One region of the Priestia sp. FSL R5-0597 genome, then DNA from elsewhere that is predicted to be linked to it. Evidence: riboswitches for the same ligand, from Rfam matches in the RefSeq annotation. Region 1 holds a riboswitch; each other region holds the start of a gene.

Evidence for each region. Region 1 has a riboswitch for lysine ahead of MKX72_RS23850 (aspartate kinase). Riboswitches for the same ligand answer to the same signal wherever they lie in the genome.
Region 2: another riboswitch for lysine. It lies ahead of MKX72_RS12810 (amino acid permease); the one in region 1 lies ahead of MKX72_RS23850 (aspartate kinase).
Region 3: another riboswitch for lysine. It lies ahead of lysA (diaminopimelate decarboxylase); the one in region 1 lies ahead of MKX72_RS23850 (aspartate kinase).

The regions. Positions count from the first base shown of each region.
Region 1 covers NZ_JBBOUZ010000001.1:4,508,297-4,519,204, forward strand. The annotation lists gene MKX72_RS23805 (cation:proton antiporter) at 1-766, opposite strand, end outside; gene MKX72_RS23810 (cation:proton antiporter regulatory subunit) at 767-1,267, opposite strand; gene MKX72_RS23815 (hypothetical protein) at 1,416-1,742, opposite strand; gene gerE (spore germination transcription factor GerE) at 1,946-2,170, opposite strand; gene MKX72_RS23825 (acyl-CoA thioesterase) at 2,345-2,794, opposite strand; gene sdhB (succinate dehydrogenase iron-sulfur subunit) at 2,858-3,631, opposite strand; gene sdhA (succinate dehydrogenase flavoprotein subunit) at 3,635-5,422, opposite strand; gene MKX72_RS23840 (succinate dehydrogenase cytochrome b558 subunit) at 5,452-6,060, opposite strand; gene MKX72_RS23845 (YslB family protein) at 6,550-7,077, shown strand; gene MKX72_RS23850 (aspartate kinase) at 7,129-8,361, opposite strand; lysine riboswitch at 8,503-8,680, opposite strand; gene uvrC (excinuclease ABC subunit UvrC) at 8,746-10,512, opposite strand; gene trxA (thioredoxin) at 10,747-10,908, opposite strand, start outside.
Region 2 covers NZ_JBBOUZ010000001.1:2,510,483-2,521,390, forward strand. The annotation lists gene MKX72_RS12775 (TcaA NTF2-like domain-containing protein) at 381-1,577, opposite strand; gene MKX72_RS12780 (TcaA NTF2-like domain-containing protein) at 1,625-2,557, opposite strand; gene eat (ethanolamine permease) at 2,697-4,046, opposite strand; gene eutC (ethanolamine ammonia-lyase subunit EutC) at 4,068-4,781, opposite strand; gene MKX72_RS12795 (ethanolamine ammonia-lyase subunit EutB) at 4,796-6,166, opposite strand; gene MKX72_RS12800 (ethanolamine ammonia-lyase reactivating factor EutA) at 6,193-7,611, opposite strand; gene thiT (energy-coupled thiamine transporter ThiT) at 7,768-8,376, opposite strand; TPP riboswitch at 8,409-8,509, opposite strand; lysine riboswitch at 8,684-8,868, shown strand; gene MKX72_RS12810 (amino acid permease) at 8,971-10,410, shown strand; gene MKX72_RS12815 (hypothetical protein) at 10,447-10,815, opposite strand.
Region 3 covers NZ_JBBOUZ010000001.1:2,310,935-2,321,842, forward strand. The annotation lists gene MKX72_RS11735 (3-hydroxybutyrate dehydrogenase) at 1-659, shown strand, start outside; gene MKX72_RS11740 (aminoacyl-histidine dipeptidase) at 863-2,323, shown strand; gene MKX72_RS11745 (hypothetical protein) at 2,568-3,041, shown strand; gene MKX72_RS11750 (GNAT family N-acetyltransferase) at 3,217-3,792, shown strand; gene MKX72_RS11755 (O-methyltransferase) at 4,045-4,731, shown strand; gene MKX72_RS11760 (LysR family transcriptional regulator) at 4,932-5,843, opposite strand; gene MKX72_RS11765 (hypothetical protein) at 5,976-6,161, opposite strand; gene MKX72_RS11770 (hypothetical protein) at 6,317-6,451, opposite strand; gene MKX72_RS11775 (dicarboxylate/amino acid:cation symporter) at 6,590-7,852, opposite strand; gene lysA (diaminopimelate decarboxylase) at 7,903-9,231, opposite strand; lysine riboswitch at 9,370-9,552, opposite strand; gene MKX72_RS11785 (CBO0543 family protein) at 9,619-10,131, opposite strand; gene MKX72_RS11790 (NAD(P)/FAD-dependent oxidoreductase) at 10,470-10,908, shown strand, end outside.

The DNA of each region.
Region 1 (10,908 bases):
ATACAAGCCCAAGCAATAATGCTCCAATTGCTTCTGCCACGTGAATTGTTTCTGAGAAGCCTGCCACAAAAAACAATACCGCAAAAACGACGATTATAAAGATTTCATTCGATGAAATATTTAAAAGTTTATTTAGTAGAGGCGTAGCTTTTCGAGCAATGATAAAGAACAGCATCATATAGCCAAACGCAATTAAAATAGATGTTAAAGATCCAGCAAGCGATCCGTGGTCTCCAAGCACCAACCCTGAAACGACAGAAAGATAAACCGCTAAGAAAATATCTTCAAACATGATGATCCCTAATATCAATTCCGTTTCTGGATTTGCCGTTCGTTTTAAATCAACCAATACTTTTGCGACAATTGCGCTGGACGAAATCGTAATAATTCCAGCGATAATCAGCACTTCAAGAAGAGGATTTCCTGTCAGGTATCCATACAATAATCCTAAGGTAAAGTTAATTAAAATATAAATAGATCCTCCCACCGCGATGGACTTACCTGATTTAATTAACTTTCCAACTGAAAATTCTAACCCTAAATAAAAAAGTAAAAAGAGAACTCCAATTCTCCCCATAAATTCAATAATCTCTTGGCTTTCAATAAACTTTAAACTGAATGAGCCAAACTCAGGAGCATGGGGACCAACCGCCATGCCCAGCAGAATGAGGAATGGAATAATCGTAAATTTAAATTTATGTGCTAGTATAGCCGCTAAAGCGACTAGTAACAAAGCTGTCCCAACTTCAAATACTAAATGATCCAATTATGAACTACCTCCTTGTGAAAGCAATTCTTTAATGAGCGTTTTTAAATTTCCTCTTTCACCAGAGATGACAAGCGTATCTCCTTCTTCAATTAACGTATCTGGTCCTGGGGTGGATAATTTTTTTTGCGTGTTTTTAATGACAGCGATGATTGTGACATCATAGTTGCTGCGAACGTCAATTTCGCCAATTGTTTTACTGTGAGCTTTCGCCTGTTTTTCAACTTTGTACCATTCAATCACTAAGTCATTGAATGCCACTTCAATGGTTTCCATTGCTTTTGGCTTGTAAATCATGCCGCCTAAAATTGCAGCTAGCTGTCTTGATTCCGTATCTGTTAACGTAATGTCAAAAATGCTTTCTTCTAAATCTTTTTGATCGAAGTGGTAGATTTCACGTCGTCCATCATCATGAATAATAACGACCACACGGTTTCCTCCGCTTGTCTCAATTTCAAATTTACGGCCGATTCCTGGTAATTCCGTTTCTTTAATCATCATTGAATGATCACTCCTATAAAGTTTTTAAGAAGAATATTAAATTTTCATTGCATTATTTGTATAGAAAATCCCCATGACAAATAAGCCTAAGAATAGTAGGTAATTTTAGGTTTGAAGAAAAGGCTGCTGAAATTTCAACCTTTTTTATTTAATTGAGGTAACTTGATTGAAAGATTTTTGGATAAAAAAGTGTTTTCTTGAGGAAAAAATACGCAATTTGATGCGTCGGAATGATGAGCTTGGTACTCACCCATACTAAAGCAAAAGTTACTATCACACTTTGTATTAGAGATCCTATTTGTTTGACGCTGTGCTTAGCTCCTGGAGACATGTGCACGATATCCGTGTAATGCTGTACCGAACTTTTTGTGACCTTTACTTTTTCAAAGTCATTATCAATAAATTTATCTGGCAAACTCGCAAAAGGCAAGCAGAATATCATGCATAATAATACCCCTAACCATACATTCTTCATCATCTCACCTCTCTTTCTTTTGAAGTAGTATCTCCTTACTTAAAAGTATACGTACTCTGAAATTCAATTTCAAGCAATAAGTTTCTTTTATAAAGATTTACCTTTTTTATAATATTTTCTTAATGATATTCTTTTTAGATACATATGCGATACTTAAAAAAATATACAAAAAGCTGGCTTTCTAAAAAGAAAGCCAGCTCATGTTATAGTTCAAGTTCTCCCATTCGAAGGAGTTCTACGACTGCTTGAGAACGCCCCTTGACTCCAAGCTTTTGCATCGCATTAGAAATATGATTTCGAACTGTTTTTTCGCTAATGAATAGTTCACTCGCGATTTCTTTTGTTGTTTTGTCCTGTACTAAAAGCTCGAATACTTCTCGTTCACGCTTTGTAAGTAGCGGTTTAGGTTGAAACTCTTTTTCTTTCAATGTAACCCTCCTTGCCTGATCCTGAGTTGAACTATCGGATGGGTGTAAATTTAGTCAACATATCTTATGTGCGGTATGCCTACGCGGTTACTAGTTTTAGAAAAAATATGCAAAAAACTCTTTTTTACCTTTGAAAAAGAAAAAAAGCCTGAAGAAAGAGCCTTCAAGCCATTTTTATATAGTCGATAAACACCTTTTCATCTCTTCATTCCAAGGCACGCTTTTTCCTGTTTCTTTAGAAATTTGCACCATTGTTCCTCTCCCCGTGAGTACAACCTCTCCTTGCTCATTTTGAATCATATAGTGTAAATCAACCGAAGAACGTCCGATTTTATGGGCCTTTACAAAAACAGCTAGCACGTTACCAAAATACACTTGTTTGACATAGTCGCACTGCAAATCAGCCACCACCGGTATCGTTCCCTCATACTCACTCGTCCACTTTTGCATAAAGCCAATATGGTGAAAGAATTCCGTACGTATTTGTTCAAAATAAACAAAAGGAACCGTATTATTTAAGTGCCCAAACATATCTGTTTCCGAAAATCTTACCTTGATTTTCTGCTTAAACGAAAATGACTCTTTCCAGTGATCCATGTCTTCAATATACGAAATATTATTCATCTGTATTTCCTCCGTTCGTCATAGACAAAATAAAACCTCTCCACGTGGAGAGGTTTTGAGTGGTTATACTTGATCGCTACCAAAGAAACTTCTGAATGCTTGAATTGTTGTGTCGCGGTTCAAAGCTGCGATTGAAGTAGTCAATGGAATTCCTTTTGGACATGATTGAACGCAGTTTTGAGAGTTCCCGCAGTTCGCTAGCCCTCCATCACCCATAATCGTCTCTAAACGTTCTCCTTTATTTAACGCACCGGTTGGATGGGCATTAAACAAGCGAACTTGAGAAAGTGGTGCTGGACCGATGAAGTTTGACTTGTCGTTTACGTTTGGACAAGCTTCTAAGCAAACGCCGCATGTCATACACTTGGATAACTCATACGCCCACTGACGTTTCTTTTCAGGCATACGCGGTCCTGGTCCTAAATCGTATGTGCCATCGATCGGAACCCAGGCTTTTACTTTTTTCAGTGAATCAAACATACGGCTGCGGTCTACCTGCAAGTCACGAACAACAGGGAATGTTTTCATTGGCTGCAAGCGAATCGGCTGTTCTAGTTTATCAACAAGAGCTGTACATGACTGACGAGGTTTACCGTTGATAACCATTGAACAGGCTCCGCATACTTCCTCTAAACAGTTCATTTCCCAGTTTATCGGAGCAACCTCTTTACCTGAAGCATCAACAGGGTTACGTCTGATTTCCATCAGTGCTGAAATAACGTTCATATTCGGACGATACGGAATTTCAAACTCCTGATTGTAAGGAGCAGATTCAGCTGAATCTTGACGTGTAATAATGAAGCGCACTGTCTTTTGGACTGTTTGTTGTTCACTCATTGATTAACGAACCCCCTCTTGTTGTTTTTTTGGTTTTTCATCTTTTTTCTTTGTGTAGTCGCGCTTACGCGGTTTGATTAACGATACGTCTACCTCTTCATAATGGAAAGAAGGAGCCGTTTTCTTATCAACGAAAGATGCCATTGTTGTTTTTAAGAATTCTTCATCGTTACGATCTGGGAAATCCGGCTTATAATGAGCACCGCGACTTTCGTTACGGTTGTAAGCTCCAAGCGTTACAACACGTGAAAGTTGGAGCATGTTTTGAAGCTGACGAGTAAATGTTGCCGCTTGATTACTCCATTTAGCCGTGTCATTAATGTTAATACGATCATAGCGTTCAATTAATTCTTGAATCTTTTCATCTGTTTTTAACAGTTTGTCATTGTATCGTACGACTGTCACGTTGTCAGTCATCCATTCCCCTAGCTCTTTATGAAGAACGTATGCATTTTCTGTACCTTGAAGATTCATGATATTGTTCCATTTCTCTTCTTCTTCTTTCACATGACGATCATATACGCTTGAAGAAATAGCATCTGCGCTCTTTTCTAAACCATTGATGTATTCAACGGCTTTAGGACCAGCAACCATACCGCCATAAATAGCTGACAATAATGAGTTTGCTCCTAAACGGTTCGCTCCGTGCTGCGAATAATCACACTCACCAGCTGCGAACAAGCCAGGGATATTTGTCATTTGATCGTAATCCACCCATAAACCGCCCATTGAATAGTGTACGGCTGGGAAAATCTTCATTGGTACTTTGCGCGGATCATCGCCCATGAATTTTTCATAGATTTCGATGATACCTCCAAGTTTAATGTCTAGCTCTTTTGGATCTTTATGTGAAAGGTCCAGATAAACCATGTTCTCTCCGTTAATTCCTAACTTCTGCGCTACGCAGACGTCAAAAATTTCACGAGTTGCAATATCACGAGGTACTAAGTTACCGTATGCCGGATATTTTTCCTCTAAGAAATACCAAGGTTTACCGTCTTTATATGTCCAAACGCGTCCGCCTTCTCCACGAGCAGATTCACTCATAAGACGAAGCTTATCATCTCCCGGGATAGCAGTTGGATGAATTTGAATAAACTCTCCGTTTGAATAGTATGCACCTTGCTGATACACGATAGATGCCGCTGAACCTGTATTAATAACTGAGTTCGTCGATTTTCCAAAGACAATACCAGGTCCACCTGTAGCCATAATAACCGCATCAGCTGGGAACGTTTTAATTTCCATTGATTTTAAATTTTGTGCAGAAATTCCGCGACAGCTGCGCTCATCATCAAGAACAGCACCTAAGAATTCCCATCCTTCGTACTTTGTCACAAGTCCGGCAACTTCATAGCGACGAACCTGCTCATCTAATGCGTACAATAACTGTTGACCCGTTGTTGCTCCAGCAAAAGCCGTACGGTGATGCTGCGTTCCGCCAAATCGTCTGAAGTCTAACAAACCCTCAGGAGTACGGTTAAACATAACACCCATACGGTCAAGTAAGTGAATAATACCAGGAGCTGCTTCACACATTGCTTTTACAGGTGGCTGGTTGGCTAAAAAGTCTCCGCCATACACTGTGTCATCAAAGTGTTCCCATGGTGAATCTCCTTCACCTTTCGTATTTACGGCTCCGTTGATTCCACCTTGCGCGCAAACTGAGTGAGATCTTTTTACCGGAACTAGTGAAAATAAATCTACTTGCTTGCCAGACTCAGCAATTTTTATTGTTGCCATCAAGCCAGCTAAACCGCCACCGACTACGATGATTTTTCCGTTACTCATCGGAACCCCACTCCTTCAAAACCTTAATTTTATGCAAATGCGAATAATGTACGAACACCTACGAATGTAAGTGCTAAGAAGATTGCTAATGTCACATAAGTTGAAATTCTTTGAGAACGTGGTGTTACAGTTAACCCCCAGCTAACTCCAAATGACCATAGACCGTTTGCAAAGTGGAAGATCGTAGATACAACACCAACTATGTAGAATGCAAACATTGCTGGGTTGCTTAAAATTCGTTCCATCATTTGAAAATCTACTTCTTTTCCAAGCGCAGCTTGTATTCTGGTTTCCCATACGTGCCATGTGATGAAGATAAGTGTGATTACACCTGAAACACGCTGAAGGATAAACATCCAGTTACGGAAAAATCCATAGTTGTTAACGTTTGTTTTAGCAGTGAATGCGATGTAAAGACCATATATTGCGTGAAAAACGATTGGTAAGAAAATAATGAAAATTTCTAGAGCATAGCGGAAAGGTAAGCTCTCCATGAAGTGAGCTGCTTGATTAAATGATTCTTCTCCCTTTGTCGCGAAATGATTCACAACTAAATGCTGTGTTAAGAAAATCCCGATTGGTATTACTCCAAGTAGTGAATGGATTCTCCGATATTGAAACTCTCTGTTTGCCGCCATCTGCGTAGACCCCCCTTAGTTAAATGAACATAGTTTGTGAAGAACTTTCTTACTCCCACTAGACAAATAGATTAATCGTGAATACAGGAAATGAAAACCTTTGCATTTCCTAATAAAGTATGTGACAGGTTAATTTTACTCCCATCGATTAAGAGCGTCAAGGCAAGATGTTTAAATCTTCTATAAAATATAAATTTATAAAATTTTATATTTGTTAACGCTTACTGCATTGATGTTAAAGATTTTTTCTTTCTATTATAATATCGCTTGCCACAGTTAAGTAAGCGTTTACTTTATACTTTTATTGTAAACAAGTTCACAAAACATTTACACAGGTAAAAGTACCCTTTTAAAAGTAATTTTATGGATTTTTTATCTTTACATCTAACTCTTTTTACCATAATAAAGATCCTCTTACATTTTATTAAAAAAATGCGTGAGAGGTTTTTTAGATTTGTATATAATAGTAGTAAAGAAAGAGGGGAAAGCATGAGCAATTTACAAACAGAATCACAGCAAGAACTTGAAGAGACGATGGAAACATTAGAACCTAATGCCGCAGCTGAAACAGAGAGAGCTCTTGATCACGTTCCATATTTCGGATACAGCCTTTTGCGTGACGTGTTAATTCCAGAGCTTCTTGGAGACGAAACGAATACCATCTCATACTGGGCAGGAAAACACCTTGCGCGTAAATATCCATTAAATACAATGGATGAAATCGTCGCATTTTTTAAAGCAGCTTCCTGGGGAACACTGACGCTTGCCAAAAAAGATAAATATTCACTAGAGCTTGAGTTATCAGGTGATGTGGTCAGCAAAAGATTTCAGCAGGAAACTTGTTCATTTCATCTTGAGTCAGGGTTTGTGGCTGAACAGATTCAGCGTCAAAACAACTGCCTAACAGAAGCCTACTTAACACCTAAAGAAAAGAACGGAAAAGTGCTGATTTCCGTGCAGTGGGACCGAAAAGATATCTTACCTACCGAAACCCGTGCGGAGCGTTATAAAAAGTAAGAAATACGTATATATAAAAGACGTGGAGATACCACGTCTTTTTTCTTTTCTTTATACTTGCACTGCCTGCTGCTCTTCTAATTCAAATGCTACGTGAAGCGTCTCAACAGCTTTTACCATATCAGCATGCGGTACAACTGTAGATACTTTAATTTCAGACGTGCTGACCATCTTCACTTCAATTTTCTCTCCTGCCAGCACTTCAAACATTTCGGCTGCAACACCTGGATTAGATATCATGCCAGATCCCACAATCGATACTTTGGCCAGACTGCTTTCATGTTCAATACGCGTATACCCCAAGGTAGATTTATACTCTTTTAAGACGGCAAGAGCAGCTTCTACATCTACAGTTTTAATAGAAAATGAGATAGAGAGGCGATTATTAGCCGTTACGTTTTGAATAATAATATCCACATTTAACTGTTCTTTTGCTAATGCTGTAAAAATAGTAGAAAGAGTTTGTAACTCGTTGTTTAACCCTTCAATTGTCACCCGTGAAATATTATCTTCAAACGCAATTCCTCTTACGACTAAGTTTTGTTCCATTGAAACTTCCTCCTCAACAATCGTTCCATTCTCGTTTTCTAAGCTTGAACGCACTTCTAGCGGTACCTGATAATTTTTTGCAAACTCAACAGCGCGCGGATGCAGCACCCCTGCTCCTAAATTGGCTAATTCTAACATTTCGTCATATGAAATAGAATGAAGTTTACGAGCATCTTCTACGTAGCGCGGATCCGTCGTAAACACTCCTGTTACGTCTGTATAAATATCACATTTTGCAGCTTTTAGTGCCGCGGCAAGAGCTACTGCCGTAGTGTCAGAGCCGCCTCGACCTAATGTTGTAATGCTTCCATCTTCTGAACAGCCTTGGAATCCAGCTACTACTACGATTCGACCTCTATCTAATTGGCTTTGAATACGAGTCGTGTCAATGTGCTGGATTCGTGCATTGCTGTGAACTGCTTCCGTCTGGATACCAGCTTGCCAACCTGTTAGCGAAGTGGCTTCATGACCTTTGAATTGAAGAGCCATTGTTAACAGGGAAATCGTTACTTGTTCTCCAGTTGTAAGAAGCATATCCATTTCGCGTTTACTTGGACTGTCCGTAATATCACTTGCTAATTTCACCAGTGCATCTGTGGTTTTGCCCATTGCCGATACAACAACTACTACTTGGTTACCGCGCTCTGCTTCTTGAATAACACGGTTTGCTACATGTTGAATACGTTCAACAGAACCAACAGATGTTCCACCAAATTTTTGAACGATTAATGCCATAATTTTGTTCATTCCTTTTCAATAAATTTGCATATGCAGGATGATGAGAAGCTAAATTTTTTTACTCAGACAATAAAAAAAGCAATGAGATGAGCTCTCATTGCTTAACGAACGAAAATTATAAAACATAACCGTCCACTGCCGTGAGATAGCTCTCCAAGAATCTACATCTTGACAATCCTACGTTTATTCAACGCAGAACCAGCAATCATTACTATGAGGTAATGTTCACTTCGGCAAATTTCCCTTTCCGCATCGTTCATAAGGGCTCATACCCTTCCTGATGCGTACTGATTAAATTTGCACCTCTATCTTCACTTCATTTGATGAAGTGTCGTATGAAATTAGTTAATAGCTTATCAAATATTTTCTATTATTTCAAGACTATTTTTGTAATGTTTCATAAATTTTTTCAGCAATGTTTTGAGGAACACCTGAATTTCGTATATCTTCAACCGTTGCTTCTTTCAATTTTTTCACCGAACCAAAATGCTTTAACAAAGCTTTCTTACGCTTTTCTCCCACTCCCGGAATGTCGTCTAGAACTGACTGAAAAGCGGACTTAGAGCGCACTTGACGGTGGAAGGTGATTGCAAAGCGGTGAACTTCATCTTGAATTCGCTGAAGCAAATAAAATTCTTGACTATTGCGTTCAAGCGGTATGATTTGAGGAGGCTCACCAATCATCAGGTTGGAGGTTCTGTGTTTATCATCTTTAACAAGACCTGCTGTAGGCACTAAAAGTCCCAATTCATTTTCGAGAACGTCCTGGACTGCAGCTAAATGCCCTTTGCCTCCATCTACAACAATTAAATCAGGAAGCGGAAGGCCTTCTTTTAACGCTCTGGAATACCGTCTGCGAACGACTTCCCTCATGGAACTGTAATCATCTGGTCCCTTTACGGTCTTAATTTTATATTTGCGATATTCTTTCTTTTCCGGTTTCCCATCAACAAAAACAATCATCGCAGAAACTGGGTCTGTTCCTTGAATATTTGAGTTATCAAATGCTTCAATCCGATAAGGAGCGGCAATTCCAAGCTCTTCTCCTAACCGTTCAACTGCGCCAACTGTACGCTCTTCATCTCGTTCAATTAAATAGAATTTTTCACCGAGCGCAATTTTTGCATTTTTACACGCAAGTTCTACTAATTCTTTCTTTTTGCCTCGCTTTGGATGCTGAACCTCTACTTCTACTAACTTCTCAGCTAACTCTGCATCAATCGTTGCTGGAACCATCACTTCTTTTGGCTTAATATTTTTGGCATAAAACTGACCGATAAAAGTTAAGAAATCTTCTTCTGGCTCTTTATAAAAAGGAAACATAGAAACTTCTCGCTCAATTAATTTCCCTTGGCGAATAAAGAAAACTTGAACACACATCCAGCCTTTATCGTAAGAATAGCCAAACACATCTCGATTAACAAAATCATTAAACGTTACTTTTTGCTTTTCCATTGTCGCTTCGATATGAGCAATTTGATCTCGGTATTCTTTAGCCCGTTCAAAGTCAAGTTCTTCTGAAGCTTTTAACATTTTTTCAGTTAACTCTGTTTTGACATGCTCATATCCACCATTTAAAAACCGCGTGATATTTTCAATAATTTGTTTGTTTTGCTCTTCTTTTACCTCTTTTACGCAAGGAGCTAGACATTGCCCGATATGGTAATACAAACAAGGCCTATCTGGCATAGTGGAGCACTTTCTTAACGGATAAATGCGATCAAGAAGCCGCTTTGTTTCATTTGCTGCTTGAACATTAGGATAAGGACCGAAGTATTTCCCTTTATCTTTTTTTATTTTTCTTGTAATAACAAGTCGGGGCTGTTTTTCAGCTGTAATCTTAATAAACGGATAGCCCTTATCATCTTTAAGCATAATATTGTATTTTGGGTCATGCTTTTTAATTAAATTCATTTCTAAAATAAGCGCTTCTAAATTAGAAGATGTGACGATATATTCAAAGTCGACAATGTCGTTTACAAGTCGAAGCGTCTTTCCGTCATGAGATCCGGTAAAGTAGGAACGTACTCGATTTTTTAATACTTTTGCTTTTCCTACGTAAATGACCGTTCCATATTTATCTTTCATCAAGTAACAGCCGGGCTGATCCGGTAAAATAGCCAGCTTTTCTTTTAAATAATCGTTCATACTTTTCTCCTTCCTCTTCTCTTACTCTGTCCATCTATACAATCGCTTATGAAGCGTAACCTACATTCTTTCCTGTCTTAATACATGTACATAAGCTGGATTTATGGCGGTGTTCCTTACATCTAGTATAAAACAAACGAACGCATATTCGCTAAATAAAAGTATTCCCAAAAGAGAAAAAGTGGAGAAAAAGTGGAGAAAAAGAAAAAAACCTAGCCTGAGCTAGGTTTTGACTTACGCGTGTTTATTAATTAATTCTGTTAATGCTTCTTTTGGTTGGAAACCAACTACTTGATCAACTTTCTCTCCATCTTTGAATAATACTAAAGTTGGGATACTCATAACACCAAATTTTCCAGCTGTTTCTTGATTTTCATCAACGTCTACTTTTACGAT
Region 2 (10,908 bases), 2.0 Mb from region 1:
TTAACCCTCCTAATTACCACAAATAAATGAATACCTTTTAAATGATCCAAAATTGTATATAACGAATTTTTATCAAACTGCAACAAATACCATTAAAATTTTTCAAAAACCTCTCAAAACTCAATTTAGAAAGCCGTTTTTTTTAAGATTTTAATAAAAACATCCATTATATGTAAAATAAATTCTATTTTCTGCTTATTACTCTACTTTATCATATGAACGCTTGATAAGGAAGAGTTATCTTGCGTTAGTATAGTAAAGTATTTTTTAAAATGCTCTTTCTAAAGATTTGCTTTTTATGGTGGAACGTTAAAATCTATCATGATAGGAATTACACAAATTGTGTATACATAAAAACATCACGCAAAGCGTGATGTTTTTTAAAGTGATTCAATTTTTGTCAGATACAACTGTTTGTTGCTGTAAGAAACGGTATACGTTCGGTAATACTCTTTTTCTTGACTTTGACCGTTCGTTGTAATGGAAATAACTTCTTTTGTTTGGATTGTATAGACCGTTTCATCATCATCTTCTTCTTCACTCACAGGTTCAACGTCTAATACCGAATAATCAACGAGTTCTTCTCGAATGTCTCTTTCATACAGCATTTTCACAAGCTGCTTTTGATCATTCCACAAAACACTGTCACGCTGGATATAAGGCTGTACGTGTTCGAATTTATTTGTGTTAATGGACTTTGTTAAATCTCGCAAATAATGTTCAATAAAAATATCTGCTGTTTCTTGATCAACTTTTGGGATATTTTTTAAATTAAACTCTTTTTCTTCCTTCTCTTCTTTTTCTTTTTCATCTTCTTTAAAGTCGTCGATTCGCTGAGAGCTGTTTTTGCTGATGGCATACTTTGTATGGTTCTCTTTGAAAACCATGATTTCTTCCTTTTCCCCTTTTTCATTTGTGCGGGTTGTTTCGCCTTGGTATGAAATATCACTAGAAGGATTAATTGACTTCACGTATTCCATATATTCATCAGCCGTAATGTTGAGGTATTTTTGATGATAGGTAACTTCATCCCATTCATTTAACTTCCATTGCTTATTAACGTATTTAAAATTCATGTAAATGGTCAGTCCGCCGCTTCCTTCTTTACTAATTGGTTCAATGGCTGACACCGAAAATTGCCCGGCGTGATTGTTAATAAGTTCAAATCGAATAAGATGATTAACATCAGGGAAAAAGCTCATATTACATTCTTTACAGTAATAGTTAGTGGAGATACTTTTTAACTTTGTTGCAATTAAAGATGATGTTGCATATGGCGTTAGCGCTTTTTTTAACGTTTCATAATCAGCAGGGTTAGATTCATTATCCCATTCATACTCTTCACCTAATTCTTTATAGGTGCTTGAAATTTTATTCATCGTCTCAACTGCAGTTTTTTCTGCTTTTTTTTCTGATACAAGATCAGGCTTGGTAGATGACTTAGCTTGATCTTTTGGGATCACTTCATCTGAGGAAGGTTCGGTTGGTTTGGATAACTTAACTGTTTCTTTTTCTTCACAGGCCGTCAAAACCATTAGCAGCAGTAGAACGAATGCAATCGTCCATTTTTTATGCATAAGGTGTCCTCCTCAATGCCGAATTTAGTCTATTCTTAAAAGGATCTTTAATTTTCGAACGTATCGAGTACGTAATCACCGCTTGGAATTCCCCATTTTGCCTTTTTATGTTGAACTGTTTTAGCAAGTAACGAAATGGAGTTTTCTTTAAGCGTAATGACAATGGTTCCTTTATTTCCTTGCCCATCATTTTCATATTCAATGGCGGCTTGGTTATTTTCAAAGCGAATATTTTTTTGTTCAACGGTTGACACGCGGATTTTGCTAGGTGGCTGGTACGAATTTATTTTAATCGTCGCTTCCGAGTTGGATGTAGCAAGAAATTGAATGATAGGAGATCCGTTATCATTGCCAGTGGTCCATTTTCCATCGTAGTCGTGTAAATCTGTTGTTTGTGTAGTGGGAGTTTCAGTGTGTGTATTTGGTTTAGATGAAAAGTCGAATGGTTCTACACTCGATAGCTTTAACGTATCGTTTTGGTAAACAGCTGTATAAAGGCGGTCGCAAACTTTGCTGTAAGGATCTTTGCCGGGCTGTTTTAATAAGCTTTCCTCGTGGGTTTGTATTTTGAACACATGGTTAGGTTCTTCATACCAATTGACAATATGAAACGTTTGCTTCTTCTGCTCGATGCCTTGTCGTGTGAAATTTTCAACAAGAAGGTTCTGCTCTTTATAAAAAGAACTGTCCGCTTTCAAAAAAGCTTTTAGATCATTAAAAGAGTTGTCATCAACTGCTTTTCCGAACGCTGAAAAATAATCAGTCATCCAGGCTGTGATAAATTTTCCGCTCATTGCTTCTTTATTCAAATCAATTGATTGAATGCTTTCTACCTGTGTTTTTGGTTCATTTAGTACTTTTTTTGCATCTTTTTCTACTATCATTGTATTTCCGTCTTTTATTGTCTCTTCTTGCTGACAGGCTGATAACAGAATAGATGAAACAACCGTGATAATGATTGTATTACGTTTGTTCATCATAATTGCCCCTTCTTTATCTAATATAAATGTATGTATATTCTTCCAACAAACAGACCTAGTATATCATTCTACAAAAAAACGCTCAACCCTTTAATTTCACAAGAAAAACGGCTTGCTCTTACAGCAGCCGTTTTTCTTCTTATTTAATAGATGCTTCTTGATATGAATTGGATGCCTCTTTTTTAAGCTGTCTTGAACCATAAAAAACATAGTAAATAATTGAAAGAAGGAAAATGCCAAGAATCACATACATTAAAGGTAGAGAAACACCAAACAGCATTAAACTTGTTGTAAGCACACTGTATTTTATAATGCTGTATAAGCACAAAATCCCTAATACTAAAGCAACGCTTGGCACTACCGGGTAATTTACTTTAAAAGGACGAGACAAGTTAGGTTCTTTTTTGCGTAAAATAAAAAGAGAAACTAAACTGATGCAGTACATCATCATTGCTCCGAATACAGATAAGATAATAAGAGCATTGGCAAACGTGGCAGATCCAGCACAAATCACACCGATTGCTCCCGGAATCAACAAACCACCGACAGGAACTCCTTTTTTATTCGTTTTAGCAAGAAATTTAGGGAAGTAACCATCTCGTGCAAGCGCATAGGTTTGTCTTGAAAATCCCATGATGATTCCATTTAAACTAGCAATCAATCCGAATAGCCCGATAATAGCAACAACGGTTGAAATGCCGTTTCCGTATACAGAAGACAGTGCCTGTGGAAGTGGATAATCAGCTAGCTTTCCGCTTCCTCCGCCAAGTCCTGCTGTTACAAATAGTGTAAACAACGTTGCGGTTGCAAGAGTAATAATCGCTCCAATAAATCCTTTAGGAATGTTTTTCTTAGGGTTTTCCACTTCTTCCGCTGCCATTGCTCCGCCTTCTATTGCAAGATAGAACCAAACAGCGAATGGAATAGCCGCTAGTACCCCTGTTGGCCCGTTAATAAATGAATGAGCGTTGAAAATATTTGATGTTTGTACATGAGGCAAACCAGCTACATAAAAAATAGATAAACCAATTAGTGCAACAATGGTAGCTGTAAGCTCAATCACCGCTACTTCTTTTACCCCGATTAAATTTAGTAAAACAAAGAAAATAAAGGCACCTACCGTTGCATATACAGGGTTAACGGCTGGGATAAGAAAGTGCAGGTATGCTCCTGTTGATACCGCAATAGCAGGAGGAGCAAAAATAAATTCAAGCAAGCATGCAATTCCGGCGATATATCCGCCAAAAGGTCCAAGTGCTCTTCTTGCATAAGCTGAAGGTCCACCAGCTTGCGGGATAGATGTTGAAAGCTCTGCATAGCTGAACATAAACGTTGTGTAAAACACGGTTACAATTAAGGTTGCAATTGCAAGTCCGATAATCCCGCCTTGTTCAAACCCGTAGTTCCACCCAAAGTATTGTCCTGAAATAACCATACCAACTGAAATAGCCCATAAATGAATAGGTTTTAATTGTTTTTGTAACGCCATACGTTCTCCTCCTTTTGATGTTTAGACAATAAGATGTACACCGCTTGTTTGCTGCTTAATCATTTTGTCAATCATGGTACCGATATGTGCGGCTGCCTCAATAGGAGGCGTTCCTCTTTTATGAATATTAGAAATAACCATACGATCAGACTCTTTTTTGCCTTTGCTAGGTTCATAGCACATGTAAGCACTCATGGATTCAGCACTGACCAGCCCAGGTCGCTCTCCAATCAATAGCACAAGTGCTTTTGGCTTTATGATTTCACCAATTTCATCCATACATGCAACTCGTCCTCCTTTTACAAAAAACGAAGTCCCGATACGAAGTCCATATGACTCCAGTGAATCAATTAAAGCAGGATACACGTCGCTCATGTTTTCTTCAATTGCCTTAGCGCTCAGTCCATCTGATACCACTACTTGTACATCAGGCTGCTGCACGCAGTTTTTTAAAATCTCTTTCTTAGCGTCATCTGCTAATAACCTCCCTTGATCCGGCCGTTTTAAATAATGTTCTTTTGACTCCGCGCGTGTATTCACAGAAAAAAGGTTAAACTCAGATAGAATATCTTCTGAAACTGAGCCGTATACAGAGTCTACGGCTGCGGCATGATCTGTGCGAAAAGATAAAACGTCTTTTGTTAGCGGCCTTGTTCCCGTACGGCCAACACCTATGCGGGCAGGGGTAAATTGTTTAAGTGTTTCAAGCGGATCGCGATTTGACTTTGGTATCATAGTAAGCACCTTCCTTAAATCAAATTCATAAAAATAGTTGGGTCTCCAGCTCTTGATGTGAAGCGTCCGTTTTCCATAATACGCTGATCTTCAAGCCATTTTTGAAATAACGGCGTTGGGGTACGGCCGAGTACATTGCGCACGGTTGCGATATCATGATAACTAAGAGACTGATAGTTTAGCATGCAGTCATCAGCCATGGGCACTCCTATTACAAAGTTCACCCCAGCTGTTCCTAGAAGCATACTTAAATTATCCATATCGTTTTGATCAGCATCCATGTGGTTGGTGTAACATACGTCTACTCCCATAGGCAAGCCGTGCATTTTGCCCATAAAGTGATCTTCTAGCCCAGCTCGCAGGACTTGTTTGCTGTTATATAAATATTCAGGTCCAATAAATCCAACAACCGTGTTAACTAAGAAAGGCTTGTAGTGGCGAGCTAAGCCATAGCATCTAGCTTCGAGCGTTACTTGATCAATATTATAGTGGGCTTCTGCTGACAGTTCAGAACCTTGTCCTGTTTCAAAATACCAGCGGTTCGGACCTTTTGCTGTCCCTTTTTCATGAATTAACGCTGTCGCTTCATCGAGCATAGACAGTGAAATCCCAAATGAATCATTACCGGCTTCTGTGCCTGCTAAACTTTGGAAAATCAAGTCAGCAGCTGCTCCTTTTTCGATTGCTCTCATTTGACTCGTCACATGTGATAATACACAGTTTTGAGTAGGAATCGACCATTCGTTGATTATATTTTTTGTTTCATTTAAAAGCGCGTAGATATTATCCGTTGTATCAATAACAGGGTTAATTCCGATAACCGCATCTCCAATTCCATAGCTTAACGCTTCGTAAAGAGATGCTCTCATTCCTTTTAAGTTATCTGAAGGATGATTAGGCTGGGCTCTTGAAGCCAATACGCCTTTTTGACCGATAGTCGTTTGACAAGTAGTTTGCACTTCTATCTTGGCAGCTCCTTGAATTAAATCTAAATTGGACATAATTTTAGTAGCTGCCGCAATCATTTCGCTGTTTAACCCTTTGCTAAGCGCAAGAAGGTCTTCTCCGGTATGCTCATCAGATAAGATGTATTCTCTTAACTCCCCTACTGTCCAATTTTTAATAATGTCGTAAACTGATGAATCAACCTGACTTTCGATTAATGCCGAGACGTTGTCTTCATCTGCGCTTAGCAGCGGGTAATTTCGAATATCAGCAAGTGTGATATCAGCTAGCACTTGTTTGGCTGCCATTCGTTCTTTCATTGACTCAGCGCTAACTCCTGCGAGCTGATCTCCAGAACGTTCTTCGTTTGCTTTGGCCATAATTTCTTTCAAGCTATAAAATGAAAATGTTTCTCCTAACAACCGGGTAGTTTTAAACATCTTTTCCTCCTTGTATGTTCAGTTGATTATGATGAAAAAGCGAGTGTTTTAATCGAAACAGAGATTGCCTCTCCAGCTACGGGTAACCCTAGATCGATATAATCTCCGTGGGTAAAGTCAATTTGATCTAAACAAATAATTTCTAATTCGTTCTCCTGTTTGGCTAGTGCTTGTCCTAAAGCTTTAGCAATATCCTGCTCGCATAAAACAACGAGGCACTTAGCTCCTTTAAAACAAGCACCAAATTCAGCGCTTATTACTTTTGCTAATTCTTGCAGCATTATATAGCTGCAGTAAGGGAAATGAGATAAAGCAATAGCAACGGGAGGATCTTCTGCGCTGAAAACAGTTGAAGCCTGCATACATGCCGTTCGAGCTCTTTCTTGAAACAGCTGCGGATTCCACTCCTCCTCTTGCTGTACGGGTATCTCTATAATCGGAATATTTTTTAGTGGCAGCCGCTTTGATTTAATGTATACGGTTGATCCGCTAACTTCTGTATTTTGCATACCAGCTCCAATGACAGTGGCTCGCGTTGTTTCAGCGGCTTGAGATACCTGTATGGCTTGAAACTGATAAGCTAGCAGCGGACCAATGTCTCCGTGTATGGCCACTTCCTTCACTGTTTTTGGTTTCTCCTTCTCTATCATGGCTCCTACTCCTCCCGAGACCATGATTGTCTCTGGCCGAGTAGAAGATCTTGTATGAGGGGAAACGAGCAGCAAAGAGGTTTGCTTCAGTGCGCTCACATAATCCACGGTTTCTTTAGCTAGCAATTTGCAAATAGACGAGAGTTTTTCAAATGTTGCTTTTTCGCCTTCTTGAAGCATCAGAGAATTATTTTTTAAAAATTCAGTTAAATAAGACGAAACGTAGGTAACAATACCATCTTCGTTTAGTCGAATTAATCTTCCGCCTACATGCAGGGTAAACGTTTCAATCACTTTTCCATTTTGACATAAGGCGATGTTAGCAGTGCCTCCACCTACATCAATATTGGCAATCACTTTATTGGTTTCAGCAGAATGTTCGATTGCTCCCGATCCTTTTGCCGCTAACATTCCTTCTAAGTCAGCACCAGCTGTTGCAACAACAAAATTCCCAGCGTGTTCAGCTAGATAGTGAACGATACTCTCTGCATTTTGCTTCCGAGCCGTTTCTCCTGTGATGATCACAGCACCCGCCTCCACTTGATCTAAGGAGATCCCTGCTTTTTTGTACTCTTTTTCTAGTAATAGCGTTAACCTTCGAACATCGATTTCAACCTCGTTTACCATAGGTGTTGTATAGATGGAACTTGCATACGTTACGCGACGATCAATAATTTGACAGCCTGGCAGCGTAAACTGATTTTGTTGATTTGCTATTAACAGTTTGCTTACAATCAGTTTTGTTGTGCTTGTTCCAATATCTAAACCTATGCTCGTGATCCATTTCTGTAGCATACGATCAATCCTTTATCTCGTTTGAATATGTTGACTATCATAAAACAGTTTTTTGAATATTTCACTAACTATGTTATCAAACCTGACACACTTTTGTGTAAACAAAGGTGACAAATAAGAAAAAAGACTAAATCTTGGCAGATTTAGTCTTTTTTCTTATGATGAGTGTGATTTAGTTACAATCATTCTTGATGCCGATGGAATTAACAATGAAAGAATGACTAAGCAGGCTATTAGTGACCCTACCATTGAAATACCGTTCATTGAAAAAGAATACCACAGAGCGGACATACCCTTTGGTGCGTACGATCCCCAGAAAATAATACCAGCAATAAAGTGCCAGAAATAACGTGCGAAGCTGCCGATAATAAGGGATAAAACAATTAAAACAAAAGCTTTTGATCTGTTATTGGTAGCTAAATTTGTTTTAATAGATTGTGAAAAAATACCTCCAAAACCTATAAAAGCAAAAGCTACAATATATTCAATAAATGTTTGTAGCGCTGTTAAAATATAAGCTGTTCCTGTGGCTAACTGCAAAAGCCCCCATAATAGACCAGATAGAGCCCCGCCTTTTACTCCCCAGCGAAAGCACATAATAAAAATGGGCACCATGGAGAACGAAATGCTCACAGCCGTCGCAATTTTAATTGAAGGCAAAAGGTCAAGTAGAAGTGCCAATGCTGCAAAAATAGCTATTTCAATTTTAGCCTGTAAAGGTAATGCTTTATTCACGTTTCTCACTCCTGTTTTTGAATCATTCATATCAAACGGTTTACACAGGAGTAAGCAAATATATGCTACTATTCCCACATTCCTACGCTAGCGTTAACTAACAGGTTCGAAGGGTCTGAACATTTCGTTCACTCTCAGCACGGCGGCTCCCCCTGTGGTACGTTTGGATATTTATGTAGTATAAAGACAATGTTTATTATACCATACGTAACAAAATAGATTCGAGAGATTTCAAAGATGTTTCTATTTTCTGAATCTATTTTTTATAATGACAATCGTTTTAGTATTTGTTATACTTCTTTTATGTCAATTGAATATAAAAAACCCTCATCCTAATCGATGAGGTAGAGGTCGCAGTTTTTAATAGTAAAGTAACGGAAATGCAGAGAACATTGAGGATGTTGCTTGAAAGGAAAAATTGCCGAAGTTTAAATCACTTCTCGGTTGATTTAAGCTGGGGCTGTCTCCGAACAGGAACAGAACTGTCACATCATGCGAGTGATGTGAAGAGCTATCTTCACGGAAGGTTGACGCGGTTTTCAGATTTAAAAGCGCGCACATATACTGCGGGCTTTTTTTATGTTATCCCGTCTCTTTCCGTACATTCGAAAGGAGTATTTATCTATGCAAGAGCAGCAAGAATTAAAACGTGGGTTGAAATCTCGCCACTTAACGATGATTTCATTAGGAGGAGCCATCGGAACCGGCTTATTCCTAGCAAGTGGTGGAGCAATTCACACAGCAGGACCTGGGGGAGCGCTTTTAGCTTACGCTATTATTGGCGTAATGGTTTACTTTTTGATGACCAGTCTAGCAGAGCTCGCAGCTTATATGCCTGAAGCTGGTTCATTTAGTACGTATGCGTCTCGTTTTGTAGATCCATCCTTTGGTTTCGCTCTCGGCTGGAACTACTGGTATAACTGGGCTATTACGATTGCAGCTGAATTATCTGCTGGAGCCCTTATTATGAAATTTTGGTTCCCGAACTCTTCTTCTATTTTATGGAGTGCCCTGTTTTTATTAATTATGTTTGGGCTTAACTACCTTTCTGTAAAAGGATTTGGTGAATCTGAATTTTGGTTTTCGTTAATTAAAGTAGTAACGGTTATTATCTTTTTAGTTATTGGTATTATGATGATTTTTGGTATCTTTAACAATGAAGCACCAGGTTTTAAAAACTTCACGCTTGGTGATGGACCGATTCACGGTGGATTCTTCACTGTACTAGGTATCTTTATGGCAGCTGGTTTTTCATTCCAAGGAACAGAGTTGCTTGGAGTCGCAGCTGGAGAAAGTGAAGATCCGGAAAAAACGGTTCCTCGCGCAGTTAAACAAGTCTTCTGGCGCATCTTGTTATTTTATATTTTAGCTATTTTTGTTATTGGAATGCTTATTCCATACACAGCGAATTCATTAGCAAGTGATGACGTGCGAGTAAGTCCGTTTACTTTAATATTCGAACGAGCAGGTCTGGCGTTTGCAGCATCAGCGATTAATGCCGTTATTTTAACAGCTGTTTTATCTGCTGGTAACTCAGGTATGTATGCTTCTACGCGTATGCTGTGGAACTTAGCCAAAGATGGAAAAGCACCAAGGTTCTTAGCAAAAGTGAATAAACGAGGCGTTCCAGTTAATGCCTTAATCGCAACGGCACTTGTCGGTACACTTGCATTTGGTGCTTCATTTTTTGGAGACGGTGCGGTATATACGTGGTTACTTAACGCTTCTGGTATGTCTGGTTTTATTGCTTGGTTAGGAATTGCGATCAGCCACTATCGTTTTAGAAGAGCATTTGTTGCTCAAGGTCATGATTTGAGTGAACTTCCATATCATGCAAAACTTTTCCCATTTGGCCCTATCTTTGCCTTTATTTTATGTGCCGTTGTTATTTTAGGCCAAAACTATTCGGCGTTTATGGGTGACTCAATTGACTGGTACGGTGTACTTGTTTCTTATATCGGACTTCCTTTATTCTTAATTGTTTGGTTAGGATACAAATGGACGAAAAAGTCGAAGCTTATCCCGTTAAAAGAATGTCAAGTAACAGTGAAAAAATACGAATAAAAAAAGCGCTCTATTCTTTTGAATAGAGCGCTTTTTTTATATGAGCTGATCGGCAAAATGAAGAGATATATAAGCGGGTTGGTTTTTCATAACAAGCATATAACCTTTGAGGGGACGGTTATAGTAATCAGCAGCTTCGATATAATAAATACGCTGAATTAACCTGCTTAAATGAGTTGCAAAAGATGGAAGTTGGTGATTAGGAATGGTTTGGATGTAGTCTATGATTTCTTGTTTAGTTTGAAGGCCTGAACGGGTACATTCTAACAGATGAAAAAGCGGATCTGCTGCTATAGTAGATAGTTCAGAATTGTGTTTGATTCTATTCAGCTGGATATGCAGTTCTTTTTGGGACCATCTTTTCGGCACAGCTCTTAGATGTTGATATTGAAAATGTGTACTCATGATAGCTAACACCTTTCGTATTAAAATAATAAAACAACTTATTATTTTAATAACCTTTACACATGAAACTAAAACGTTACAATGTGTAAAGGT
Region 3 (10,908 bases), 2.2 Mb from region 1:
CCGTAGAAGCTGCAGCACAAAATCTTCGTGAAGCTGGATTCGAAGCACTTGGTGTCAAAGCGGATGTAACAAAAGAAGAAGAAATCAAACATTTAATTGAAACAGCAAACGCACATTTTGGAGCGGTTCATACGTTCATTAACAACGCTGGTTTGCAGCACGTTTCTCCAATCGAAGAGTTTCCAACTGAAAAGTATGAGTTAATGATTAAAATTATGCTAACAGCTCCATTTATGGCGATTAAGCACGCGTTTCCGATCATGAAAAAACAAGGGTTCGGACGTATTATTAACGTTTCTTCTATCAACGGTTTAATCGGTTTTGCAGGCAAAGCAGCTTATAACAGTGCCAAACACGGTGTAATTGGGCTAACAAAAGTAGCTGCTCTTGAAGGTGCAGCACACGGTATTACGGTTAATGCACTTTGTCCTGGTTATGTGGATACACCACTAGTGAGAGGTCAGTTAGATGGTTTAGCTAAAACAAGAAACGTACCATTAGAAAGCGTTCTTGAAGAAGTTATTTATCCTTTAGTCCCTCAAAAAAGATTACTAGACGTGAGCGAAATTGCTGACTACGCTATCTTCTTAGCGAGTGATAAAGCAAAAGGTGTAACTGGTCAAGCGGTAGTAATGGACGGCGGATATACAGCTCAATAAAAATAGAACAAATCATTAAAAGCATAAATGAGTCCAACGGGCTCATTTATGCTTTTTTAGGTTATATCTATTCTATTGAGTTAATCAACGTTAAAATATAACTAGGCGATACATAAAAAAAGCCTCATATGCTATTTCTACTGTCAAGATAAATAGATAAATAGTAGGATAAAAAAGCGTACAGATTAGAAAGGATGATACATATGGTGCAAACAGTAAATGAATTAATTAAACATTCGGTTTTCTATTTCTTTAACGAAATCTCAGCTATTCCTAGAGAATCTGGAAATGAAAAAGAAATTAGTAACTATTTAGTTTCTTTTGCAAAAGAAAGAAGCCTTGAGGTTATCCAAGACGAAGCTTTAAATGTAATCATTAAAAAGCCGGCAACTAAAGGATATGAACATGCTCCAGCCATCATTTTGCAAGGACATATGGACATGGTATGCGAGTTAAATAAAGGAACTGTCCATGACTTTGAAAAAGATCCGCTTCAACTGCGAATTGTTGAAGATATGCTTTATGCAAATGGTACTACGCTAGGAGCTGATAACGGGATTGCCGTTGCATATGCACTAGCTTTACTAGATGCTCAAAATATAGCGCACCCCTCTCTTGAAGTAGTCATTACCACTGAAGAAGAAACGACTATGGGCGGAGCCATTGCTGTAAATCCATCTTATTTTGAAGGAAAAATCTTTATTAACATTGATACAGAAGAGGACGGAAAGCTCCTTGTCAGCAGCGCAGGCGGGGTAAAAGGCGTGCTTCGTATTCCTATAAACTGGGAGTCGTCTTCCAATAACTCAGAAACATATAGCTTAAGCATCGGAGGACTGCGCGGCGGACATTCCGGAATGGAAATTGACAAAGAAAGAGGAAATGCGAATAAACTGCTAGGGAGAGTTTTATATGATTTACAACAAGAACTTCCCTATTCTTTAAGCAGCATTAGCGGAGGATTAAAATCAAATGCAATTCCCCGTGAATCAGAAGCAATTCTATCAGTTGAGCCTTCTGAGGTAGGAAAGCTAGAAAATAAGATTCGTGAGTGGAACGAAATAGTAAAAAATGAATTACAAGCGGCTGATCCGAGCGTATATGTAAAAATAAACAAATTTTCTTCCGTTGAGAAATGTTTTACAAGAGAAACGACAGAACGAATTGTACAAGCTATTATGCTAACACCAAACGGCGTTCAAAGCATGAGTATGAATATTGAAGGATTAGTAGAATCTTCTACCAACTTAGGTGTGATCACGACGACAGAATCTGAGGTTGTTTTTCAAAATGAAATTCGCAGCTCAGTAAAAAGCTTAAAAGAAAAAATAGTAAGTCAAGTGCGCATACTTGCTCAGGTAGTCGGGGGAAGAGTTGAAACAAAAGGTAATTATCCTGAATGGGCGTACAATGGAGATTCAAAAATTCGCGAATTATGTAAAAAGGTTTACAAAGAAAAGTATGGTGAAGAGGCGGAGATCATCGCCATCCATGCTGGAATTGAATGCGGTATTTTCTTAGAAAAAATCCCTGGATTAGATGCCATTTCGCTCGGACCCGATATGTACGACGTTCATACACCTGATGAACACCTGAGCATTCCGTCTACTATTAAGACATGGGAATACTTATTAGCAGTATTAAAAGAGGCAAATAAGATATAAAGTTATCAGCATCCCTATAATCTTAAAAAGAGAGCTTCTGTAAAGGAGCTCTTTTTCATTCGTCATTTATCAGATAATAAATAGGGTTCCATCAACGCGTCAGGCAATTGAGAACATTTATGTAAGCGTTTTACAAATAAAGGTTTTAAAACGGTCCTAAAAGAGGTAAACAATTATTAAAACGATAGACAAATGAATTCAAAACAAGCTCTGCAACTAATAAATTAGTAGGGAGAGAATGTATATGAATGATAATAGTCTTATCAAAGATCCTTTTTTAGAAAAAGGAGAAATTGAATTTTTAGAATTAAAGAAAGACGAAATACGTTATCTAAAGTTCGATCGGTTTTTAAAAGTCATTAAAGCACTTAATCAACGCAGTGATAAAGGCTACCAGAGTCTTATGCTTTCCGTTGATGGCTTTAAAGGTACTTCAAGAGAATTATATGAGATAGAGGAGTTTCGCAGATATGTAAATTTGTTAATTAATCAAGTTCCTCAAATGTTATTTTATATTCATGATAAAAACAAAATGACTAATCAAATTTTGAAGAGTTTATCAAATAATAGCAGCCAGCCGGCCTCTATAGATCCTAAAAGAGCACGTTTAATGATTGATGCCATACAAGAGCAAGTAGCGAAAACAGAGGATAAAGAGATAAAGGAGAATCTTTCTGAATTCGTATGTAAAATCCAGAGCTTTGTGAATCAGTATTAACAGTTCCCAATAGAAAAGCAGAATCCATATTATAAAAAAGTACGAGAACTTAAAGCTTCTCGTGCTTTTTTTGTTGGGAAAACTGTAGAAAAAGAAAAGGATTATCAACATATATTGATAAATAATAAAAGTAAAGCTTCATATTTGGCAGTGAAATAATCAGGAGGGATGAACATTGAATCATATTGAAATAAGAAGACCAAAAATAGAGGACAGCGCAGAACTCCACGAGCTTTTTAATGAAGTGATCACAGATACCTTTCATAGAGAGGGTCTATCTGACATGGTGAACCATATACAAATAGAAATTGAAAGTAAAGAACAATATTTAAAAAGTGACCTTGATAGCGATGGGAAATGTCGATTCTTTTGGCTCGGAATAGATACGTGCACCAATAAGATTATTGGCTGCATTGAATATGGCCCTGTTAGTGAATTAATTATGGCGTGTACAAAAGGGGACCTGCAAGGATGGATTGAAATCGGCACAGTTTTTGTTCATCCAAAGTACCAAAGAAAAGGGGTAGGAACACTGCTTATACATATTATGCTGCTTACGCTTCAAAGCAGAGAAATTAAAAAAATTTGTTTGGATAGCGGATACAAGAATGCTCAGAAAGTATGGAAAAACATATTTGGAATTCCCGATTACTTAGTAAAAGATTACTGGAGCAAAGGATATCATCACATGATTTGGAAAATAGAAACAGAACGTACACCGATAGTATTTAAGTTCAGTCATAACGGATAATAAGATGTCTTCTAGAAAATAGCCGGTAGAAAGGTACCGGCTATTTTTTACGGATTGAGCTACGATTATTTAAAGATAAAAAAAGACCTCTCTGAAGGTCTTTTTTTATGGACATATAACAATTCTTTTTAAGAGCGAGCAGGATAGTTTATTAGAGAGCTAGAACACATTCATAATACGAACGATTACGGCAACAAGCTGAATATGAGAAAAACATATTCGTATCTTTGAATAATAAAGCTTTTATCACTTATGTGGAGGAGTATGGAAATGTCTATATATGAAATTTGGAATGAAGTGGATCTTTATATGAATGATAAGCTCATACAACCTGACCCTATTCTTGATGAGGTATTGAAGGCAAATCAAGAGGCTGGATTACCTGCCATCGACGTATCGCCTAGTCAAGGAAAGTTTCTGCATTTGTTAGCTTCATTAAAAGGGGCTAAACGCATTTTGGAAATTGGTACTCTTGGAGGGTACAGCACGATTTGGCTAGCCAGAGCTCTTCCGAAAGACGGACAGCTGATTACGCTCGAATTAAGCGCTCAGCATGCAGAAGTAGCACGAGCTAATTTAAAAAGAGCGGGAGTAAGCCACTTAGTAGAAGTCATTGTCGGCCCCGGGCTTGATACATTAGCTGTATTAAAGGATAAGGGAACAGAGCCGTTTGATCTTATCTTTATTGATGCTGACAAGCCGAATAACCCAAATTACTTAAAGTGGGCTCTAGAATTATCGAAACGAGGAAGTACGATTATTTGTGATAATGTTGTTCGTCAAGGGCATGTGGTGAACTCAGAAAGTGAAGATGAAAATGTAAAGGGAATTCGACAATTTATGGATGCTCTGGCTCAAGAAAAACGAATCAGCGCCACGGCTATACAAACCGTTGGAAGCAAAGGCTATGATGGATTCATTGTAGGGATTGTTGAATGATAGAACTCGTGTTACATATAAAGAGGCTGGGACAAAAGTAGTTTTGTTGAAGGGAAATCCGACCGATGAATTCAAATTCTTGATGGAGAATCTCGATTCCTCGGTCGGATTTTTTCATGGTGATAGTGAACGTAAATTTCATGTGTGTAGGTGTAGGTGCTTCTAGCTGTGGATTGATTTCGTTATCTCCCAGCCTCTATTTAATTTGCGTCCAACTTATTTGTTATTTGTTTTGCTGTCAGAAAATTAATCAACTCTCTTACAGCGAATGAACTGTAGCGTTCTTTTAACAGAATAATTCCAAGTTCCCACATCATTTCAGGATCTGCAATAGGTACCGTAATAATATTGGAATCTTTCACTTTGGCATAAAGCGATTCGGGTAAAATAGCAATACCTAGTTCTGCTGCTGTTAATTCAATAATTAAATCCCATTGAGAACTTTTATATGCGATAGAAGGCACAAATCCTGATTTTAAAGCATCTTGAATTAACCGGTCGTGCAGCGTAAATTCTTCACTGAACATAATGAATTTTTCATGCTCCAATTCTTTCATCCAGACGGAAGAACGTTTAGCTAAAGGATGGTTTTTATGGGCGTATAAAAGGAATCTCTCCTTAACGAACGGGTATACGTGAAAATGCTCATCATGACCGCTTGTGAGAGGAAGCATAACAATCCCCATATCTACACCAGCCTCTTCCACAAGGGCTTCAATTTTTTTTGCTCCAAATTCAATAAGCTCTAGAGATACTTTAGGGTATTGTTCATTAAATGCTTTTGCAATCTTCGGGAAAAACAAGGTCCCGATGAGCGGAGGGATTCCCATCTTGATTTGCCCTGTTTGCAAGTTCATTAAATCGCCCAACAAGTGAGGCATGTCTTTTAACACCGACAGCGCTTTAGTTGCCTGATGATACACGACTTCTCCTGCATCGGTTAGCTTTAATTCTCTTGTTGAACGGTCAAGAAGCTCAAATCCTAGTTCATTTTCTACTTTTTTGACGGCTTTACTTAAAGCCGTTTGTGACAAATGAACTTGCAGCGCTGCCTTTGTAAAATTTTTATGATTCGCTACCTCTATAAAGTATTCTAAGTCTCTGATTTCCATGTGAAACTCCATTTCTGCAAACTGCTTATCCTTTTTTTTTACTCTTTATTTTAACCATTAAATTATTTACTGTAAATGCGCTGATTAAAAAAGGGAGCTATCCAACGAATAAAAACGAGGAAAGGAAATGAACTAAAGTTTCTGTCGAAATTGATTTATAAAACCAATAATCTTTTTATAGAGAAACATAGATTTTGCTACTAGCTGATGAGGAATATAAAGATTTTTGCCTGTACGTTCGGGCAAAAATGCAAAACTTATCAAAATAACTGAAAGCCCAAAGGCTGCAGCTGTAATCTCTATCCAAGAAAACACCATATCATTCCTCCTTTTACAAACCTATTAATAGAATATGTAAAAGTTTGAAAGGAGGTTGTACGATAGACCTATAAAGAGCGTCGTCATTAAGCTCTCTCAAAATAAAATGACGTCAAAGAACGCAGGGCCTGTGCCAAACGTTCTTTGACGTCATTTTATTTTCGCTCTTCAGCTTGATGCTCTTGTTTGTTTTGCTCAGTGAGACGTTTTTGATGAGCTTTTGTTTCTGCACTTACGTGATTCGCATCATTCGGTTGATTCTTCTTTGAACCTCCTGCAGCGTTACTCATTAGACGACACCTCCAGTCCGGTTATGAAACATACCTATAGAATGTGCGTATTTACAAACTTTATACACGGCTATCGATATTACTGCACACGAAAAAAGCAAAGGGAGAGTCACTAAGACTGTTCCCTTTGCTTTTTTACTAGGCGACTTTATCGGTGGTGATAATTTTATTAATCCAGTCTTTTCCTTCTGTAAACCTTGTAACAAGCATCGCTGTTACTGTATTTCCCGTACTGTTTAAGAGCGTAGCAGGGGCGTCAATAATTGTGGAAATGACCGCAATGATGGGCAGAACTTCTGGCGAAAATCCGTAAATTGTAATGATTAACATTTCGCCAATCATACCGCCTCCAGGAATTGCTCCCATTACGGCTCCAACTAAAAAGGCTACGCCTAATATGCTCAAAATACTCGTAGCAGACGTCATATCTTTGCCGAACAAACTGAATAAGAAAACAATTTTTAGAATACCACCGATAACAGAACCATCTTTATGGGTGTTTGCTCCTAATGGAATCACTGTTTCAGCAATATCCAGAGGCACACCCATTTTCTTTGTTGCGTCTAAATTGACTGGAATAGATGCCGCGGAAGAACAGGTAGCAATAGCAGTGATAGAAGGAGCAGCTGCATTTTTCCAAAACAGCTTAATTCCTGCTTTACCGCCAGCAATCCATGCGTATAGCGTAAAGAAGCCAAAATAGTAAACGATTGCAATTAATAAATAAAGAATAAATGCTCTGGCATACCCTTGCAAGATCTTTGGTCCAAGTTCTCCTACTACAGTAGCAAAATAGCACCCTAAACCAATTGGAGCATAGTACATGACAATTTTAACGACTTTCATCGATACTTCTTGACCCGAAGTCAGAAATTTCGCCATAGGCTGTCCTTTTTCACCAGCCATCGTGGTAGCAATACCGAAGATAACGGCAAAGACAATTAATTGTAAAATATGCTCTTTCGAAAATAACTGAACAAAATCAGGTACAGTAAATGTACTAACAAGCTGATTTAAAAGCGTCATTTTTTCAGCTGTATTTTCACTGTCACCCATTAATTCTTTAATGGCAGAAGTATCTACGTTGTGCAGCGGATTGTAAAGTGATGCGCCTAAAAAGCCTAGAACGGCTGAAACAGCAGCAGTGGCGACAAACACAACGGCGATACCTAGCATAATTTTACCAAGACGTTTCATTTCGTTCATGTTTGCGATCGCCGAAGCCACACTAAAAAAGACAAGGGGAACGATAATCATGAACATTAAATTAAGAAACAAATCACCAAAGGGCTTTACGACTGCCACATCGGGCCCGATAGCATATCCTGCTATCCCGCCAATTAAAATAGCGAGAAGCAGAATAAGCGATGATCTGTACGTTTTAAATACACTTAAAACCATATAGATTTCCTCCAAACAACAATAGCTTCTTTACTACGCAAGAACAGCTATCATTTGCTCATTGCATACGTAGTAACGACTGGCTTTACATCTTTACGCACCAAATCTTCGTATGTTTCTCGCTCTACAGCAAGACGAGCTTCTCCATTTTTCACAAATACAACAGCAGGGCGCGGAATACGGTTGTAATTGCTAGCCATTGAATAGTTGTAGGCACCTGTAGAGGATACTGCTAGTAAATCTCCTTGATTAACGCGCGGTAAATCGATATCCCAAATAAGCATATCTCCTGATTCACAGCATTTCCCCGCAATTGATACTGTTTCATCTTTTTTATCCGTCACTCTATTAGCCAAGACAGCTTCATGTTTTGCATCGTAAAGAGCAGGACGGATATTATCGGTCATACCGCCATCAATTCCTACGTATTTGCGTACACCTGGAATCTCCTTCGTTGAGCCGATTGTATAAAGCGTTGTACCTGCTTCTCCTACGATGCTTCTTCCAGGCTCAATCCAGACTTCCGGAAGGGTATAATTCTGTTCAGTTAACGTGCGGCTTAGCTTTTCTATCAGTGCATCTACATAATACTCAACTGGAAGTGGAGAGTCGCTTTCGGTATAACGAATACCAAAACCACCACCTACGTTTAAAACTTTTACTTCAAATTCCATTTTATCACGAATACTGAATAAGAAATCAGTTAAAATATCAATGGCGCGAGAAAAACCATCTACTTCAAAAATTTGCGAACCAATATGACAATGAATGCCTAAAAGATCGTAGTAAGGCTTTTCTAATGCAGAACTTACCGCTTTCATAGCCTGGTCATTGGAAAGACCAAATCCAAACTTGGAGTCTTCCTGTCCGGTCATAATATATTCATGTGTGTGGGCTTCAATCCCTGGAGTAACACGCAGAAGAATAGATGCTTTCTGTTTGCGCTCAGCTGCTAAGGCATGTAAAACTTCAAGTTCGGTAAAGTTATCCACAACAAAACAGCCAATATTCGCATCAAGAGCCATTTCAATTTCTTCAATCGTTTTGTTATTTCCGTGAAAATGAATGCGTTCAGCTGGATATCCCGCTTCAAGAGCTGTAAATAATTCGCCTCCTGAGACCACATCTAATGACATATCAAGCTTCGTTAAAAGGCTAGCCATTTCCATACAAAGAAACGCTTTCCCTGCATAGGCGATTTGATATGAAAAGCCGCTTCTTTGAAAGGCTGAATGGAAGGCCTTGCATTTCGTCTCAATTAATTCTTGATCGTAGATGTATAGGGGAGTGCCGTATTGTTTTTTCAGTTCGACCGTATCGCACTGCCCAATTTCTAAATGATTGCTGCTGTTAATTTTACTCGTTCCATGTAAGTACATAATCCGTATCCCTCCATTTAAATCATTCAACTATAACTTTGATGGTCAGTAGAAAAACACAAAAAAGACCCGTGAAGTGATGTTCACGCGTCTTGGTTTCATAATAATAAAGTATTATTACATTCTAGGCATCAACATCTCTTCAATAGCTCTCCACAAACCAAGTGGTTTGTGACAGCTCAGCATTTATTCAATACTGAACCAGTATATGAACACAATGGATGTTTATATACTTCGGCACGAAATCCCTTTTACTTATCTTCACAGACTCCATTAGTCTCCAATAAGTGACTCTTGATTTCATGCACCTCTATTCTCAGAGAGGAAAATTATATTTAAATGTAACTCCTATTATATTTCCTTTTCCTCTGTCTAGTCAATGAAAAGTTAAGGCATAGGAATATCAAAGAAGATAAATAAAAAAGCTATGAAGCTTCCAGATAGAATCCAAGCAGCCAGCGCGGTCTTCTGATGAATGATTAAAAGTGAGAACGTGACAATATTGAAGAGAAAAGAACATAGCAGCGACCATCCATAATGATGAGTGATACTGTGATTAACATAAGCAATGAACTCAATCACAGTAAATAAAAGCGCCCATAAAAGAATCCACCACAGCCGGCCGCTTACATGCAGCGGCAGCCTTCCTAAAAAAACCGGTATAACAAACGGATAAATAATTAAGGTTATTCCAAGAGAAACCATTAGGTGATCGGGTAGAAAAAGATGATCAATACCAACAGGGTGAAATACCCATACGCGGTGATGAAACAGCAGCACTTCATAAAGCAAATTCCCCGTGACCCAAAACAGCAAAGTAGGGTAGTATTCTTGATACCTTCGCCACTTGCCAAATAGTAAACCAAGAATGATAAAAAATAATACAAATGAAGATTGCATACGCTCTCCTTAAAATAATGGTTATTTCTTTTTATTTACATATTATAGTGGTTTTATTCTTTCATTTTTTTATTCAGCACCTATAATAGAAAAGCCGTAAGCCACAGCGTTAAAGACGTACTACCACTATTTATGGCTTTCTTCACCCTGTTATAATCTTGGTAAAAGAACTTCTACCGCTTTTGTTTACGAGACGAAAGGAGCTATATGTCAAAGTCAGCAAGGCTTAAAAATAAGCTTAAAATAGCTTCGCCTAGTATGTGACTTCTTTTTTTGCTATGCTAAAATTGCATACATATAGCATGAGAATACTAGAAGAAAGAAAAGGGTGTTTTGGTATGAAAACATACATCGTAGTTGGAGCTGGGGTACTTGGAGCTTCTACGGCATATCATTTAGCAAAAGCAGGAGCAGATGTGACATTGATAGATCGCAAGGATGCTGGTCAAGCTACTGATGCAGCAGCAGGAATTGTTTGTCCGTGGCTTTCGCAGCGTCGAAATAAAGCATGGTACCGCTTAGCAAAAGGCGGCGCCAAGTACTATCAAACATTAATTCAGCAATTAGAAGAAGATGGAGAAACGGATACGGGATATAAGCGAGTAGGAGCAATTAGTTTACACACTGATGAACAAAAGCTTAAAAAAATGGAAGAACGAGCATATAAGCGTCGGGAAGAAGCCCCCGAAATAGGCGAGATTACACGTTTATCCGCTAAAGAAACACAGGCTTTGTTTCCGGCTCTTTCGGAAGAATACAGTTCAGTTCATATTAGTG